One region of the Kitasatospora sp. NPDC043950 genome, then DNA from elsewhere that is predicted to be linked to it. Evidence: riboswitches for the same ligand, from Rfam matches in the RefSeq annotation. Region 1 holds a riboswitch; the other holds the start of a gene.
The links. A riboswitch is a leader RNA that binds a small molecule or an ion and turns the genes downstream of it on or off. The one in region 1 is predicted to bind guanidine.
Positions count from the first base shown of each region.

Region 2: another riboswitch for guanidine. It lies ahead of AC07BF_RS27315 (DMT family transporter); the one in region 1 lies ahead of AC07BF_RS15710 (MBL fold metallo-hydrolase).

Region 1 is NZ_JBWKER010000020.1:42,423-49,020, reverse strand. It holds gene AC07BF_RS15725 (iron-siderophore ABC transporter substrate-binding protein) at 1-509, opposite strand, end outside; gene fhuB (Fe(3+)-hydroxamate ABC transporter permease FhuB) at 615-2,780, shown strand; gene fes (enterochelin esterase) at 2,802-3,917, shown strand; guanidine-III (ykkC-III) riboswitch at 3,982-4,042, shown strand; gene AC07BF_RS15710 (MBL fold metallo-hydrolase) at 4,055-4,909, shown strand; gene AC07BF_RS15705 (DHA2 family efflux MFS transporter permease subunit) at 4,975-6,375, opposite strand; gene AC07BF_RS15700 (MbtH family protein) at 6,372-6,557, opposite strand; gene AC07BF_RS15695 (amino acid adenylation domain-containing protein) at 6,550-6,598, opposite strand, start outside.
Region 2 is NZ_JBWKER010000045.1:34,742-41,339, forward strand. It holds gene AC07BF_RS27305 (polysaccharide deacetylase family protein) at 1-1,229, shown strand, start outside; gene AC07BF_RS27310 (MFS transporter) at 1,233-2,690, opposite strand; gene AC07BF_RS27315 (DMT family transporter) at 2,807-3,121, opposite strand; guanidine-III (ykkC-III) riboswitch at 3,165-3,231, opposite strand; tRNA gene AC07BF_RS27320 (tRNA-Cys) at 3,317-3,388, shown strand; gene AC07BF_RS27325 (xanthine dehydrogenase family protein molybdopterin-binding subunit) at 3,485-5,812, opposite strand; partial or broken gene AC07BF_RS27330 ((2Fe-2S)-binding protein) at 6,450-6,598, opposite strand, start outside.

The DNA of each region.
Region 1 (6,598 bases):
ATGGTGACGAGGGTGGCGGGGGTGATCTCGCGCAGCTGCTTGAGCATCTGCTCGTCCTGCATGTCGCCGGCCAGGATGAGGTCGGGCTTGGCGGCGATGACCTTGTCCATCACGGGCTGCAGCAGGTTGCCGACCACCGGGACGCCCTGGACCTTGTCCTTGAGGTAGGCGGGCGGCTCGTTGAGCCCCTGGCCGTTGGTGATGCCGACGGGCTTGACGCCGAGGGCGAGCACCGCGTCGAGGTCCTCCTGGGTGAGGGTGACGATCCGCTGGGGCGCGGCGGGGATCTCGACGGCCTTGCCGGTCGCGTCCTTGACGGTGCGCTTGCCGCCGGCCGCGTCCGCCGCCGGGCTGCCGGCGGCGGAGGAGCCGCCCGCGGAGCCCGAGGATCCGGAGGAGGACCCGGAGGAGCCGCACCCGGCGAGCAGGAGGGCGGCCGCCCCGGTGACGGCCAGCGCCCGGGCCGCGCGGCGGCGGACGGGGTGGAGCGGGCTCTGGGCGAACGGCATGGGTGCCTCCGGGCAGCGGTGGTACGGGGGTTGGGCGGCGTCCGGGCGACCCGGCACGGTGACGGTGCCCACAGGACGATGCGCTCATTAGGTTAGCCTTACCTTATGACATTGTCGCAAGTGGGCGCCCCCGGGGAGTCCCGCACCGAGCCGGACGCCCCGCCGCCGCCGACGCCACCGCGCGGGGACGGCCGCCGGGCCGCCTGGCCGATCGCCCTCGGCGCGGTCGCGGTCCTGCTCGCCCTCGCCGCGCTCTCGCTGTCCGTCGGCGCCGGGGAGGTCGGCCCCGGGCGGGTGCTGGACTACCTGCTGGACCGCCACGGGGCCCGCGCGGACGGCCGGCTCGCCCTCGTCGTCGGCGACCTGCGCCTGCCCCGCACGGCCACCGCCCTGCTGGTCGGCGCCGCGCTCGGGGTCGCCGGGGCGCAGTTGCAGTCCGTCACCCGCAACCCGCTCGCCGAGACCGGACTGCTCGGCGTCAACGCCGGCGCCTCGCTGGGGGTCGTGCTCGGCATCGCCGTGCTCGGCATCCAGACCTCGTACGGGTACCTGGCCTTCGCCTTCGGCGGCGCCGTGCTCGCCAGCACGCTGGTGCTGCTCATCGCGGGTGCCCGGGGCGGGTCCCCGATGCGGCTGGTGCTCGGCGGCTCGGCGGTCGGCGCCACCTTCGGCGGGCTCACCGGCGTGCTGATCGTCAACTCGCCCGAGGCGTACGACCGGTACCGCGTGTGGGTGCTGGGCTCGCTGGCCGGGGTGGAGGGCTGGACGACGCTGCGCCAACTCGCCCCGGTGCTCGGCGTGGGCTTCCTGCTCGCCCTGCTCGCCACCCGGCCGCTCACCGCGCTCGCGCTCGGCGACGACCTCGCCCGCGGCCTCGGCCACCGGCCCGGCGCCACCCGGGCCGCGGTCGCCTTCGCCGTCACCCTGCTGACCGCCTCGGCCGTCGCGCTGGCCGGCCCGATCTCCTTCCTCGGCCTGCTCGCCGGGTTCCTGGCGCGGGCCATCGCCGGCCCCAGGGTCGGGCAACTCACCGTGCTCGCCGGTCTGTTCGGTGCCGCCGTGCTCACCGGGGCCGATGTGCTGGCCCGGGTGGTGGCCCGCCCGTTCGAGGCGCCGGTGTCGGTGATCGTCTCCCTGGTCGGCGCCCCCGCGCTGATCGCGATCGTCCGCTCCCGCCGGACCGCCGCACTCGGCATGGCCGACCCGGCCGAGCCCGCCCCCGTCCGGCGGTCCGAGCCGCCCGCGCCGAAACCCGACCTGGTGCTGCGGCGCGGCGCCTGGTCGCTGCTGCTCCCCCGCCGGGCGCTGCTCGCCTCGCTCGCCCTGGCCGCGGCGCTGCTCGCCGTCGTCGTCGTGTCCGCCCACGCCGGGCAGAGCGAACTCGGCCTCGGCCGCACCCTCCAGGCCGTGTTCGGCTACGGCGACCGGCTGGACGTGCTGCTGGTGCAGAAGTTCCGGCTCGGCCGGATCGTCGCCGGGCTCGCCGCCGGCGCCGCCCTCGGCCTGGCCGGCTGCCTCACCCAGACCCTCGCCCGCAACCGCCTCGCCACCCCCGAACTGCTCGGCGTCAACGACGGTGCCACCGCCGCCGTCCTGATCTCCGCCACCGTCTCCGGCACCTTCGGCGCCTGGTGGGCCGGCCCGCTCGGCGCGCTGGCCGCCGTCCTGGTCGTCACCCTGGTCTCCGGCGGGCTCGGCGCGCAGGGCTACCGGGTGCTGGTCGTCGGCCTCGCGATGTCCGCGCTCGCCTCGGCCGTCATCCAGGTCGCGCTCGCCCGCCGCTCGCTCAACTCGGCCGGCTCGCTGTACGTCTGGACCTCCGGCAGTCTCAACGGGCGGGACTACGCCGTCGCCACCCCGGTCCTGATCGGGCTGGCCGTACTCGTGCCGCTCGCGCTGGCGGTGGCCCGGCGGCTTGCGGTGCTGCGCTTCGACGACAGCGTGGCCGCCTCGCTGGGCGTCGACCCGGGCCGGGTCCGGCTCGGCTGCCTGCTGCTGGCCGTCGCGCTGGCCGGGCTGGCCGTCGGCGTGTGCGGGCCGGTCGGCTTCGTCGCGCTGGCCGCGCCCGTGATCGCCGGGCGGCTGGCCGGGCCGGCGCGCGTGCCGGTCCTCGGCTCGGCACTGACCGGCGCCGTCCTCGTCGTGCTCGCCGACACCGTGGGGCGGGTGCTGATCGACGGGGTGGAGATCCCGGTCGGCATCGTCACCACCGTCCTCGGCGGCCCCTTCCTGCTCTGGGTGCTGCTCGGCCGCAAGGGCACCCCCGCTTAACCTTCCCGAGGAGTACCGCAGATGGAAACCCTTCCCCTCGTCGAGCCCGATCCGGCCGACCCCGCCTACCGCCTGGTCACCTTCGTGCACGAGGACGCGTCGTGCGACGGCGTGCTCGCCCTCCTGCACACCGTCACCGACAAGGACCGGCACGCCGGCGACCTCGCCCCGCACCTGATGACCCGCCGCGACGACGGCCGCTGGTCGATCACCTACCGGCTGCGCGCCGACCACCGGGCGTCCTACCAGCTGTACCCGTTCCGGGGGGACGCCCCCGGCACCGCCCGGGCGGACTGGCTGCGCGTCCTCGACCACGCCCGCCCCGACCCGCACGACGCCGCCCCCCGGCTGCCCGCCCGCGACGGGCGCCACCCGTCGTCCGTGCTCAGCCTGCCCGACGCCCCCGCCCAGCCGTACGTCCGGCGGCGCGACGGCGTGCCGCGCGGGCGGACGGTGGCCCACGAGGTGGCCGGGCGGCGGGTGGACGTCCACCTCCCCGCCGGGGGCGGGCCTTCCGCCGGCGGCGGGCCGTTCGCGGTGGCCGTGCTGCTGGACGGCGAGATGTGGGGCGAGGTGCTGTCGGTCGGCGACACCCTCGACAACCTGGCGGCGGACGGCGCCATCCCGCCCACCGTCGCCCTGCTCGTCCACACCATGGGCCCCTGCCGACCCGACGACCTCAGCTGCAACCCGGCCTTCGTCGACCTCCTCGCCGACCGCCTCCTCCCCTGGGCGGCGGCGGAGTTCGGCACCACCACCGACCCGGCCGCCACCGTGATCGCCGGCCAGAGCGCGGGCGGCCTCACCGCCGCCTTCGCCGCGTTCCGGCGCCCCGACCGCTTCGGCGGCGCGCTCTGCCAGTCCGGTTCCTTCTGGTGGCCGGACGAGACCGAGTTCGACGAGGGCAGTGAGTGGCTGACCCGCCAATTCGCCCGCGAGCAAAGGCGGGAGGCCCGGTTCTACGTCGAGGTCGGCCTCCAGGAGTGGATGCTGCTCCCGCAGAACCGCCACCTGCGCGACGTCCTCACCGCCCGCGGCTACGACCTCGCGTACCGCGAGTTCAACGGCGGCCACGACTACGCCTGTTGGCGCGGCGGGCTGGCGGACGGGCTGGCGCACCTGCTCGGGGGTGCCTGACGGTCCCCACCGGGTCGGCGGACCGGCGCGCGGCGACGGGGGCGTGCTAGCGTCCCGGTGGCGGCGCGCCGGTGACCGCCCCGGACGAGATGTGCGCCGTACCCGGCCCGCCAAGACGACGCACCGAGGGAGACGTCATGGCCGCCGGTGCCCCGATCGCCCGTCCGCTCGACGTGCGGTGGATCCACGGGTCCCCGTCCGCGAAGCACAACACGGACCCGGACATCCAGGTCCACGCGTACGACGAGCACACCGTCATCCTGCGGCAGAACAAGGCGGTCGACTACGAGGCGCCGTTCCTGTTCCTGCTGTTCGGGGGCGAGCGGGCGGTCCTGATCGACACCGGGGCCACCGCCTCCGCCGCGTACTTCCCGCTGCGCACCGTGGTCGACGGACTCATCGACCAGTGGCTCGCCGACCACCCCCGCGACGGCTACGGACTGCTCGTCCTGCACACCCACCCGCACGGCGACCACGTCGCGGGCGACGGGCAGTTCGCCGACCGGCCCGCGACGACCCTGGTCGGCGCCGACCCGGCCACGGCCTGGCCGTACTTCGGCTTCGACCAGGACCCGGACGCCGTCGCGCGGGTGGACCTGGGCGGCGGCCGGGTGCTCGAATGCCTGGCCACCCCGGGCCACCACCCGGCGGCCGTCACCTACTACGACCCGTGGACGGGCCTGCTGCTCACCGGCGACACCGTCTACCCGGGCCGCCTCTACATCGACGACTGGCCGGCCTTCACCCGCACCGTCGACCGGCTGATCGACTTCGCCGAACGCCGCCCGGTGACGCACCTGCTCGGCTGCCACATCGAGATGACCCGCACCCCCGGCGTCGACTACCCCATCCGCACGACCCACCAACCCGACGAGCCGCCCCTGCAGCTGACCGTCGGACACCTCCGGGCCATCCGCACCGCACTCGCCGACCTCGGCGACCGACCGCGCCGGCACGCCCTGCCCGACCTGATCCTCTGGCCGAGCGCCTGAGCCCGGAAGGCCGCGTCCAACGAACTGACGCCGCACCCCGCGATCGCGGGGTGCGGCGTGGCTGTTCAGTCGGCGGGGGGTGGTGCCGGCGCCTCCCGGGGGAGGCGGGTGGTGAGGAGGGTGCCGGCGGCGACCAGGGCGGCGGTGAGCAGAAGGGCGAGGCGGTAGGGGCCGGGTGAGCCGCCGTCGGTGTCCAGGGCGCCGATGAGGGCGGCGGTGGCGGCGATGCCGAGGGCGCCGCCGAGGGTGCGGACGATGGTGAACAGGCCCATGGCGCGGCCCATCGCGGGCCCGGGGACGTCGGCGAAGCCGGCGATCTGGACGGTGAGCACGGCGGTGCCCAGGACGAGCCCGACCGCGAACATCAACGCCCGTACGGCCCAGGGGTTCTCGGCGAAGCCGAGGGCGGCCAGGACGAGGGCGGCGAGCAGCAGCGCGGGCAGCGCGAGGCGGCGGGGACCGAACCGGGGCAGCAGGCGGTCGACCACCTGGGAGGCGGCCATCAGGCCGATCGCCTCGGGGAAGACGCTCAGCCCGGCGTCGAGGGCCGAGGCCCCGAGGGCGGCCTGGTAGAGCAGCGGGAGGACGAACAGGGCGCCCATCAGGCCGGCCGAGGTGAGCAGGGCCAGCCAGGTGGCGGTGCCGAAGGCGCGGTCGGCGAGCTGCCGCAGGTCCACCAGTGGTTCGGCGGAGCGGAGTTGGTGGCGCACGGCGATGACGAGCAGGAGGAGACCGGCCACGCCGCTGAGCGCCACTCCCGGCGAGGACCAGCCGTGCGCCGGGCCGAAGCCGAGCGCGTAGGTGAGCAGTCCGAGGCCGGGGGTGGCGAGCAGGAAGCCGGTGGTGTCGAAGCGGCCGGCCGGGGGCTCGTCCGCCGCGCGCAGGCCGATGAGCCCGGTCACGACGGCCGCGACCCCGACCGGCACGTTGACCAGGAACAGCCAGTGCCAGGAGAGGTGTTCGGTCAGGAGGCCGCCGAGCGGCGGGCCGAGGGCGGGCATCAGGGCGGTCGGGACGATCAGGATCCGGCCCAGGCCGGCCCGCTCGTGCGGGGCGAAGGCCCGGAACAGCAGGGTCATCCCGACGGGGGTGAGCAGCCCGCCGGCCACGCCCTGGACGGCCCGCGCGGCGGCGAGCGAGCCGAGGCCGGGCGCGGCGGCGCACAGGGCGGAGGCGAGGGTGAACGCGGCCAGGGAGCCGAGGAAGACCCGTTTCACGCCGAACCGGTCGCCGAGCCAGCCCGCCACCGGCAGGCCGACGGCGAGGCCGACCAGGAAGGCCGTCTCGACGGCGTTGGCGGCCGAGACGGGCCGCCCGAAGTCCTCGGCGATGGTGAACAGCGCGGGGTTGACGATGGTCGAATCCAGGCCGTTCATGCACATCGCGGCGGTGTAGACCACGACCACCGCGGCGCGCCCCGCGAGCAGGGGGCGCGCCGGGGCGGCCTCGACGGCCGGAGGGGTCACAGGTCGGTCCAGTGGGCGGTGATCCACTGCACGGCGTCGGCGCGCTCGCACGGGCCGTGGGAGACGTTCCAGCCGGCCGGGACGGCGGCGAAGGCCGGCCAGAGCGAGTGCTGGCCCTGGTCGTTGACGAGGGCGAGGAACTCGCCGTCGCCGTCGAAGGGGTTGGCGGGGGCGTCACTCATCGGAGGACTTCTCCAGGTGGTCGGTGATCACACGGGCGATG
Region 2 (6,598 bases), on a different contig from region 1:
CCGGCTGCGGAAGCAACAGCGCCGACAGCAAGAAGCCGATGATCGGCTCGGCCGTCCCTCCCACCGGCGCGGCCGTCGACCAGAGTGCCGGCCCCACGGACGCCGCCGAGCAGCAGGCCGTCCTGATCGGCGACGGCTCCACCTCCGACACCGGGGCCCAGCCCCACCAGCCCACCCCCGAGCGGCTCAAGGCCGGCGAACGGCCGCCGCAGTTCGTGGTCTTCTCCTGGGACGGCGCCGGCGAACTCGACAACGGACTGTTCGCCCGCTTCCGCCGGCTGGCGCAGGAGCACAACGCCTCGATGACCTTCTTCCTCAGCGGCCTCTACCTGCTGCCCGAGTCCAAGAAGGACCTCTACCGCCCCCCGCAGCACAAGGTCGGCGCCTCCGAGATCGGCTACCTCACCGACCAGCACATCCACGACACCCTGGAGAACGTGCACGCGGCCTGGCTGGAGGGCCACGAGATCGGCACCCACTTCAACGGCCACTTCTGCGGCGCCACCGGCGTCGGCAAGTGGTCCCCGGAGGAGTGGGACAGCGAGATCCAGCAGGCCATGGACTTCGTGACGAACTGGCGCACCAACACCGGCTTCACCGACCTGCCGGCCCTGCCCTTCGACTACCGCAGGGAGCTGATCGGCAGCCGCACCCCCTGCCTGGAGGGCCAGCGCAACCTGCTGCCCACCGCGGTCAAGCGCGGCTGGCGCTACGACAGCAGCGGCAACGGCACCCAGGTGTGGCCGCAGAAGATCCAGGGCGGTGCGCTCTGGGACCTCCCGCTGCAGTCCATCCCCTTCCCCGGGCACACCTTCCAGGTGCTGTCGATGGACTACAACATCATGTACAACCAGTGCGGCCCCAACACCAAGGCCGACCCGGCGCTCTACCCGGGCTTCCAGGCCCAGGCCCGCGACTCCTACCTGCTGGGATTCGACCGCACCTACAACGGCAACCGGGCGCCGTACGTCATCGGCAACCACTTCGAGGAGTGGAACGGCGGCATCTACATGAACGCCGTCGAGGACGTGCTCCGGACGATCGCGGACAAGCCGGAGGTCCGGCTGGTCTCGTTCCGCCAACTGGTGGACTGGCTGGACGCCCAGGACCCGGCGGTGCTGCGCAAGCTCCAGGGCCTCGCCCCGGGCCAGGCGCCGACCGGCGGCTGGGAGGCCTTCCTCGGCACCCCCGGGGCACCGCCGGTGCCCTCCGCCGCCGCTGCCGGCTGACCCTCAGGACCTGGCCCGGACCCGGCCGGCGAGCAGCGCCCCCAGCAGCGCCACGCCGGCCATGGCCAGCAGGATCACCGCGAAGGCCCCGGGCGAGCCGGCGGCCCCGGACGAGGCGGTGGCCCCGGCGCCCTCGTGGGCGGCGGCGAGCGAGCCGCCGCCCAGCACCGCGAACATCACCCCCGCCAGGCCCGTCAGCAGGACGTTGCCCAGCGCGTCGCTCATCTGCAGGGCCGCCGAGTTCACCCCGGCGTCCTCCGGCGCGGAGAGCTTCATCATCAGCACGCTGACGCTCGCGACCGTCAGTCCCATCCCGATGCCGCCGACGCCCCAGGCCACCGCCGCCACCCAGGCCGGCACCGCCGGGACCAGCACCAGCGCGGCGCCCGCGATCGCCACCGTGGTCAGCACGAACCCGCCCCGGATCATCGCCTCGCGGTAGCGCTCGGCTCCCGGCCGCCCCTGTAGCCAGGAGCCCAGCGCCCAGGTGAGCCCGCCGCTGGTCAGGGTGAGCCCCGACATCGTCGGCGAGAGGCCGCGCTCGGTGGTCATCATCAGCGGGACGAAGGCCTCGGCCCCGAGGAACGCCCCGGCCGCCAGTCCGCGCAGCAGGATCACCGCCGGCAGCCCCCGCCCTGCCCGCAGGGTCCGCTCGGGCAACAGTCCCAGGACGGCCGGCACCAGCAGCGCCGCCCCGACGATCCCGGGGAGCAGCCCGATCAGGTCGTGCCGCCCGCCCGCGTACTGCAGCAGGCCGGCACCGAGCGCCGCCATCGCGGCCAGCAGGGTGCGCCGGCGGTCGAAGTCCGAGCCCCTGGCCACCGGGTGCTCCCGCTCGGAGCGGGTCAGCGCGGGGCCCATCACGGCCAGCGGCAGCAGGATCAGCACCGGCACGGCCAGGAACACCCAGCGCCAGCCGAGGTGCTGGGTGATCGCGCCGGAGACCAGCGGCCCGATGATCGAGGGCAGCACCCAGGCCGAGGAGAAGGCCGCGAACACCGCCGGCCGCAGCCGCTCCGGGTAGGCCCGGCCGACCACCACGTACAGCGCGACGATCACCAGCCCGCCGCCCAGGCCCTGGATCGCCCGCCCGGCCACGAACACCCACATGCCCGGCGCCGTCCCGGCCACCACCAGGCCCACACCGAACACCGCGATGCCGGTGAACAGCGGCTGCATCGGCCCGCGCCGGTCGCACCACTGCCCGGAGACGACCAGCGCGAACAGCGTGGTGGTGAAGTAGCCGGAGAAGGCGAAGGCGTACAGCCCGATGCCGTTCAGCTGGCGGGCCGCGGTCGGCATCGCGGTGTTGACGGCGGTCGCCTCGAAGGCGATCACCAGGACCACCGACACGATCCCCAGCGTCAGAGCGCGGTAGCGGCCGCTGAGGACCCCGCCACCTGGGTCGAGTTCGGAGGGTATCGAGGCGGAGTCGACCGAGGTGGGGGAGGCAGTGGTCATACGTAACATCGTAAGGGCCGTCTGCCTTCATGACCCCTGACCCGAGTCGGTGACCAGCTAGGTCGCTGGGCCTAGGACCGGGGTCGGGGGAAGGGCGGGCCAAGCTCAGGCGGCGGTCAGTGGAGCACCTTCAGGCCGACCACGCCGGAGACGATGAGCAGCAGGCAGCCGATCCGGGCCGCCGTCACCGCGTCCCCCAGGACGGCCATGCCGTAGAGCGCGGTGCCGACCGCACCGATGCCGACCCAGACCGCGTAGCCGGTGCCGATCGGAATGGTGCGCATCGCGTACGCCAGCCCGCCCATGCTCAGCAGCAGGGCCACACCGAAGACGAGGCTGGGGGTGAGCCGGGAAAAGCCCTTGGACGACTCCAGGGCCACCGCCCACACGGTCTCCAGGACACCCGAGATGATCAGAACGAGCCATGCCATGACGGCCTACCTCCGCAGTCCACAGCGGCCGGATTGCCGCTGAACTGCGCCGTCTTGTCGTCACCGGGTACGACGCGCTCGTCCGGGGCGGCCGGGCAACCGACCACCTGGTTCCGACCGTAGCACAAGCCGCCATACAGAATTTACATTCCGCCGTTGACGGCCCCCCGCGCATTCCGCCACTATGAATTCACTGGCCGTGTGCCCGAGTGGCTTAGGGAACCGTCTGCAAAGCGGTGTACACGGGTTCGATTCCCGTCATGGCCTCGCCGGAAATGGAATTGCCGGTCGACATTCCGTCGACCGGCAATTCCTGTTTCCGGTATTTCCGGGGCGGTCGGCCGAAGCCGCCGCCCCCGCCCGTCAGACCGCGACCGCGTCCTCCGGCCGGATCGGCAGCCGGCCGACCGGCAGGCCGGTGGCCGCCCGGACGGCGGCGGCCACGGCCGCCGGGGCGACCACCGCGGGGGCGGCGCTGACCGCCTTGGCCCCGAAGGTGGCGACCACGTCCCGCTCCTCCAGCAGGGCGGCGATGCGCACCTGCGGGGTGTCCAGCGCGGTGGGCAGCCGGTAGCCGGTGAGCGAGGGGTTCAGCAGCACGCCGCCCTCGGTGCGCAGGTCCTCCAGCAGCGCCAGGCCGACGCCCTGGGCCACGCCCGCCTCGATCCGGTCCTCGATCTGCCGCGGGTTCAGCGCCCGGCCGACGTCCTGGGCGACCGTCATCTCGACCACCCGGACGGCGCCCAGCTCGATGTCCACGTCCACCACCGCGCGCATCGCGCAGAACGCGATCGACACGAAGGCGTCGCCCTGCCCGGACTCGTCCAGCGGCTCGGTGGGGTGCGGGCGGCACTGGGCCGTCGCCCAGAGCTCCTTGCCCTCCAGCGCCTCGGCGACCGGCATGCCGAGCACCCCGTCGTACGAGGTGATCTTTCCGTCGGCGATCTGCAGCAGTTCCACCGACATCCCGAAGTTGGCGGCGATCGGCTGGAGCAGCTGGTGGCGGACCATCAGCGCGGCGCGCTCGACGGCGCCGCCGGAGACCCAGGTGTGCCGGCCACGGGCGGAGGGACCGGCGATGGACTGGTCGCTGTCGGCCGGCGCGATGTACACCTCGCTGACGCCCAGCACGGTCTGCACGATCTGCCGGGCCAGCGTGGCGAAGCCCTGTCCGGAGTCGACGGCCGCGCAGATCACCGTGGCGTGGTCGCCGCTGACCCGCACGGTGGCGGTGGAGACCTCGTCCTCGCCCTCCGCGCCGAGCATGTGCACCATGCCGACGGCGTAGCCGATCCCGCGCCGCACCGCCGCCGGGTCGCCGGCCCCACCGGGCCCGCCCGGCAGCAGCCACTCGGCGTCCGGGTCGTCCACCGGCAGGGCCGGCAGCGGCTCGGCCGCGACGGCCTCCAGCAGCGCGCCGACCGGCGCCGGGCAGGTGACGGCCTGTCCGGTGGGCATCGGGTCGCCGGTGGCCATCGCGTTGCGGCGGCGGATCTCCACCGGGTCCACGCCGATCCGGGCGGCCAGCTGGTCCAGCTGCGACTCGTAGGCGAAGCAGGCCTGCAACGCGCCCTCGCCGCGCATCCGCCCGGCCGGCGGGTTGTTGGTGCGCACCGCCCAGGCGTCCACGAAGACGTTCGGGCAGACGTACGGGCCGACCGAGAACGCGGTGGCGGCGGCCAGCGCCTCGGCGGAGACGTCCGCGTACGCGCCGCCGTCCAGCAGGATCTGCGCCTCGACCTTCACCAGGGTGCCCTCGGCGTCGGCGTGGTGGCGGTAGCGCAGCAGCGCGGGGTGGCGCGAGGGGTGGGTGTGGAAGGACTCCTCGCGGGTGAGGGTCATCTTCACCGGGCGGCCGGTGCGCAGCGCCAGCAACGCCAGGGTGACCTGGAAGGAGAGGTCCTCGCGGTCCGTGGTGGCCCCGGGCACGCCGGTGACCACCAGCCGGACCCGGTCGGGCTCCAGGCCGAGGCAGGCGGCGGTGCGGTCGCGGTCGCCGTGCGGGTCGGTGGAGGACAGGTGCAGTTCGACGCCGCCGTCCGGGCGCGGCACGGCCAGCCCGGCCTCGGCCCCGAGCGGGGCCGGGTCCTGACGGCCGACCTGGTAGAGGCCCTCGATGATGATCTCGCCGGCCGCGTCCGGGTCCCCGGTGCGCAGCGGCAGGTGGCGGAACAGGTTGCCGTCCGGGTGCAGCGACGGGGCGGTGAAGGCCTGCTCGGGGTCGGTGACGGCCTCCAGCGGCTCGTAGTCGACCGCGATCAGACCGACCGCCAGCCGGGCGGTGTCCGGGTGGTCGGCGGCCACCGCGGCGATCGGCTCGCCGTGGTGGCGCACCACGCCCGCGGCCAGCACCGGCCGGTCGGCGACGATCGGCCCGGCCGGGGCGCCGTCCGGGGTTCCGTCCGGGCCGGGCGGCAGGTCGGCGGCGGTGACCACGGCGTGCACGCCGGGCAGCGCGAGCGCGGCCGCGGTGTCGATACCCCTGATCCGGGCGTGCGGGTGCGGCGAGCGCAGCACCGCGCCCCAGAGCAGCCCCTCGGCCCACAGGTCGGCCGCGTACGGGTAGATGCCGAGCGCCTTGGGCAGTGCGTCGCTGCGCAGCGGTGAGCTGCCCAGGCCGAACGGCTCCGGTGCGCCGCCCTCGCCGCCGTCCTGCTGGAGTGCTGCGCCGATGTCGGTAGGCGACGTCATGATGCGTGGTCGTCCTCGGGGAGCCGGATGCCGTGGGCGGGGGTGGCGCCGTACGGGACGCCGGCCGGGGCGGTGCCGCCGGCCGGAGCGCCGTGCGGGGGCGTGGCGACGTACGGCGTGCCGTGCGGGGGCGTGCCGTCGAAGGCGGCCCCGGGCAGCGGCGTGCCGTGCGCGGGGGTGGGTTCGTAGACCGGGGCGTCGTACCCGGCGTCGTAGCCGTTCTGCTGCGGGTAGCCGCCGGGCACGTAGGTGCCGTGGGCGGGGGTGCCCTGGTACGGCTGCTCGGGGTAGCCCTGGGGCGGGTAGTACACCTGGTCGTCGGCGGTCTGGGCGGGGATGCCCTGGACCGGCGTCAGGACGGCGGTGTCGTACACGCCGGTGTCGTAGCCGCCCTGGCCGTCGCCGTACGGCTGGTCGGTGCCGGCCGGGGGCTGCTCGGCGGGCGGCTGCGGGACGTGCTCGATCCAGGCGTCGGCGTCGGCGTAGACCGGCGGTTCGGCGGCCGGCTCCGGTCCGGCGGCCGCTTCCCCGGCGGGCTGTTCGGCGGGCTGTCCCGCGACCGGGGCGGCGGCCTGGGCGGCGACCGGAGAGGCCGCTTCCTCCGTCTCCTCGGCGTCCTCGGCGCGCGCGTCGGCGATGCTCTGGACGGCGGCCAGCACGCCGCGGTAGCCGGTGCAGCGGCAGAGGTTGCCGCAGAGCGCCTGGCGGGCCTCGACCTCGGTCGGGCGGTGGTTGCGCTGGAGCAGGTCGTGCACCGCCATCGCCATGCCGGGGGTGCAGTAGCCG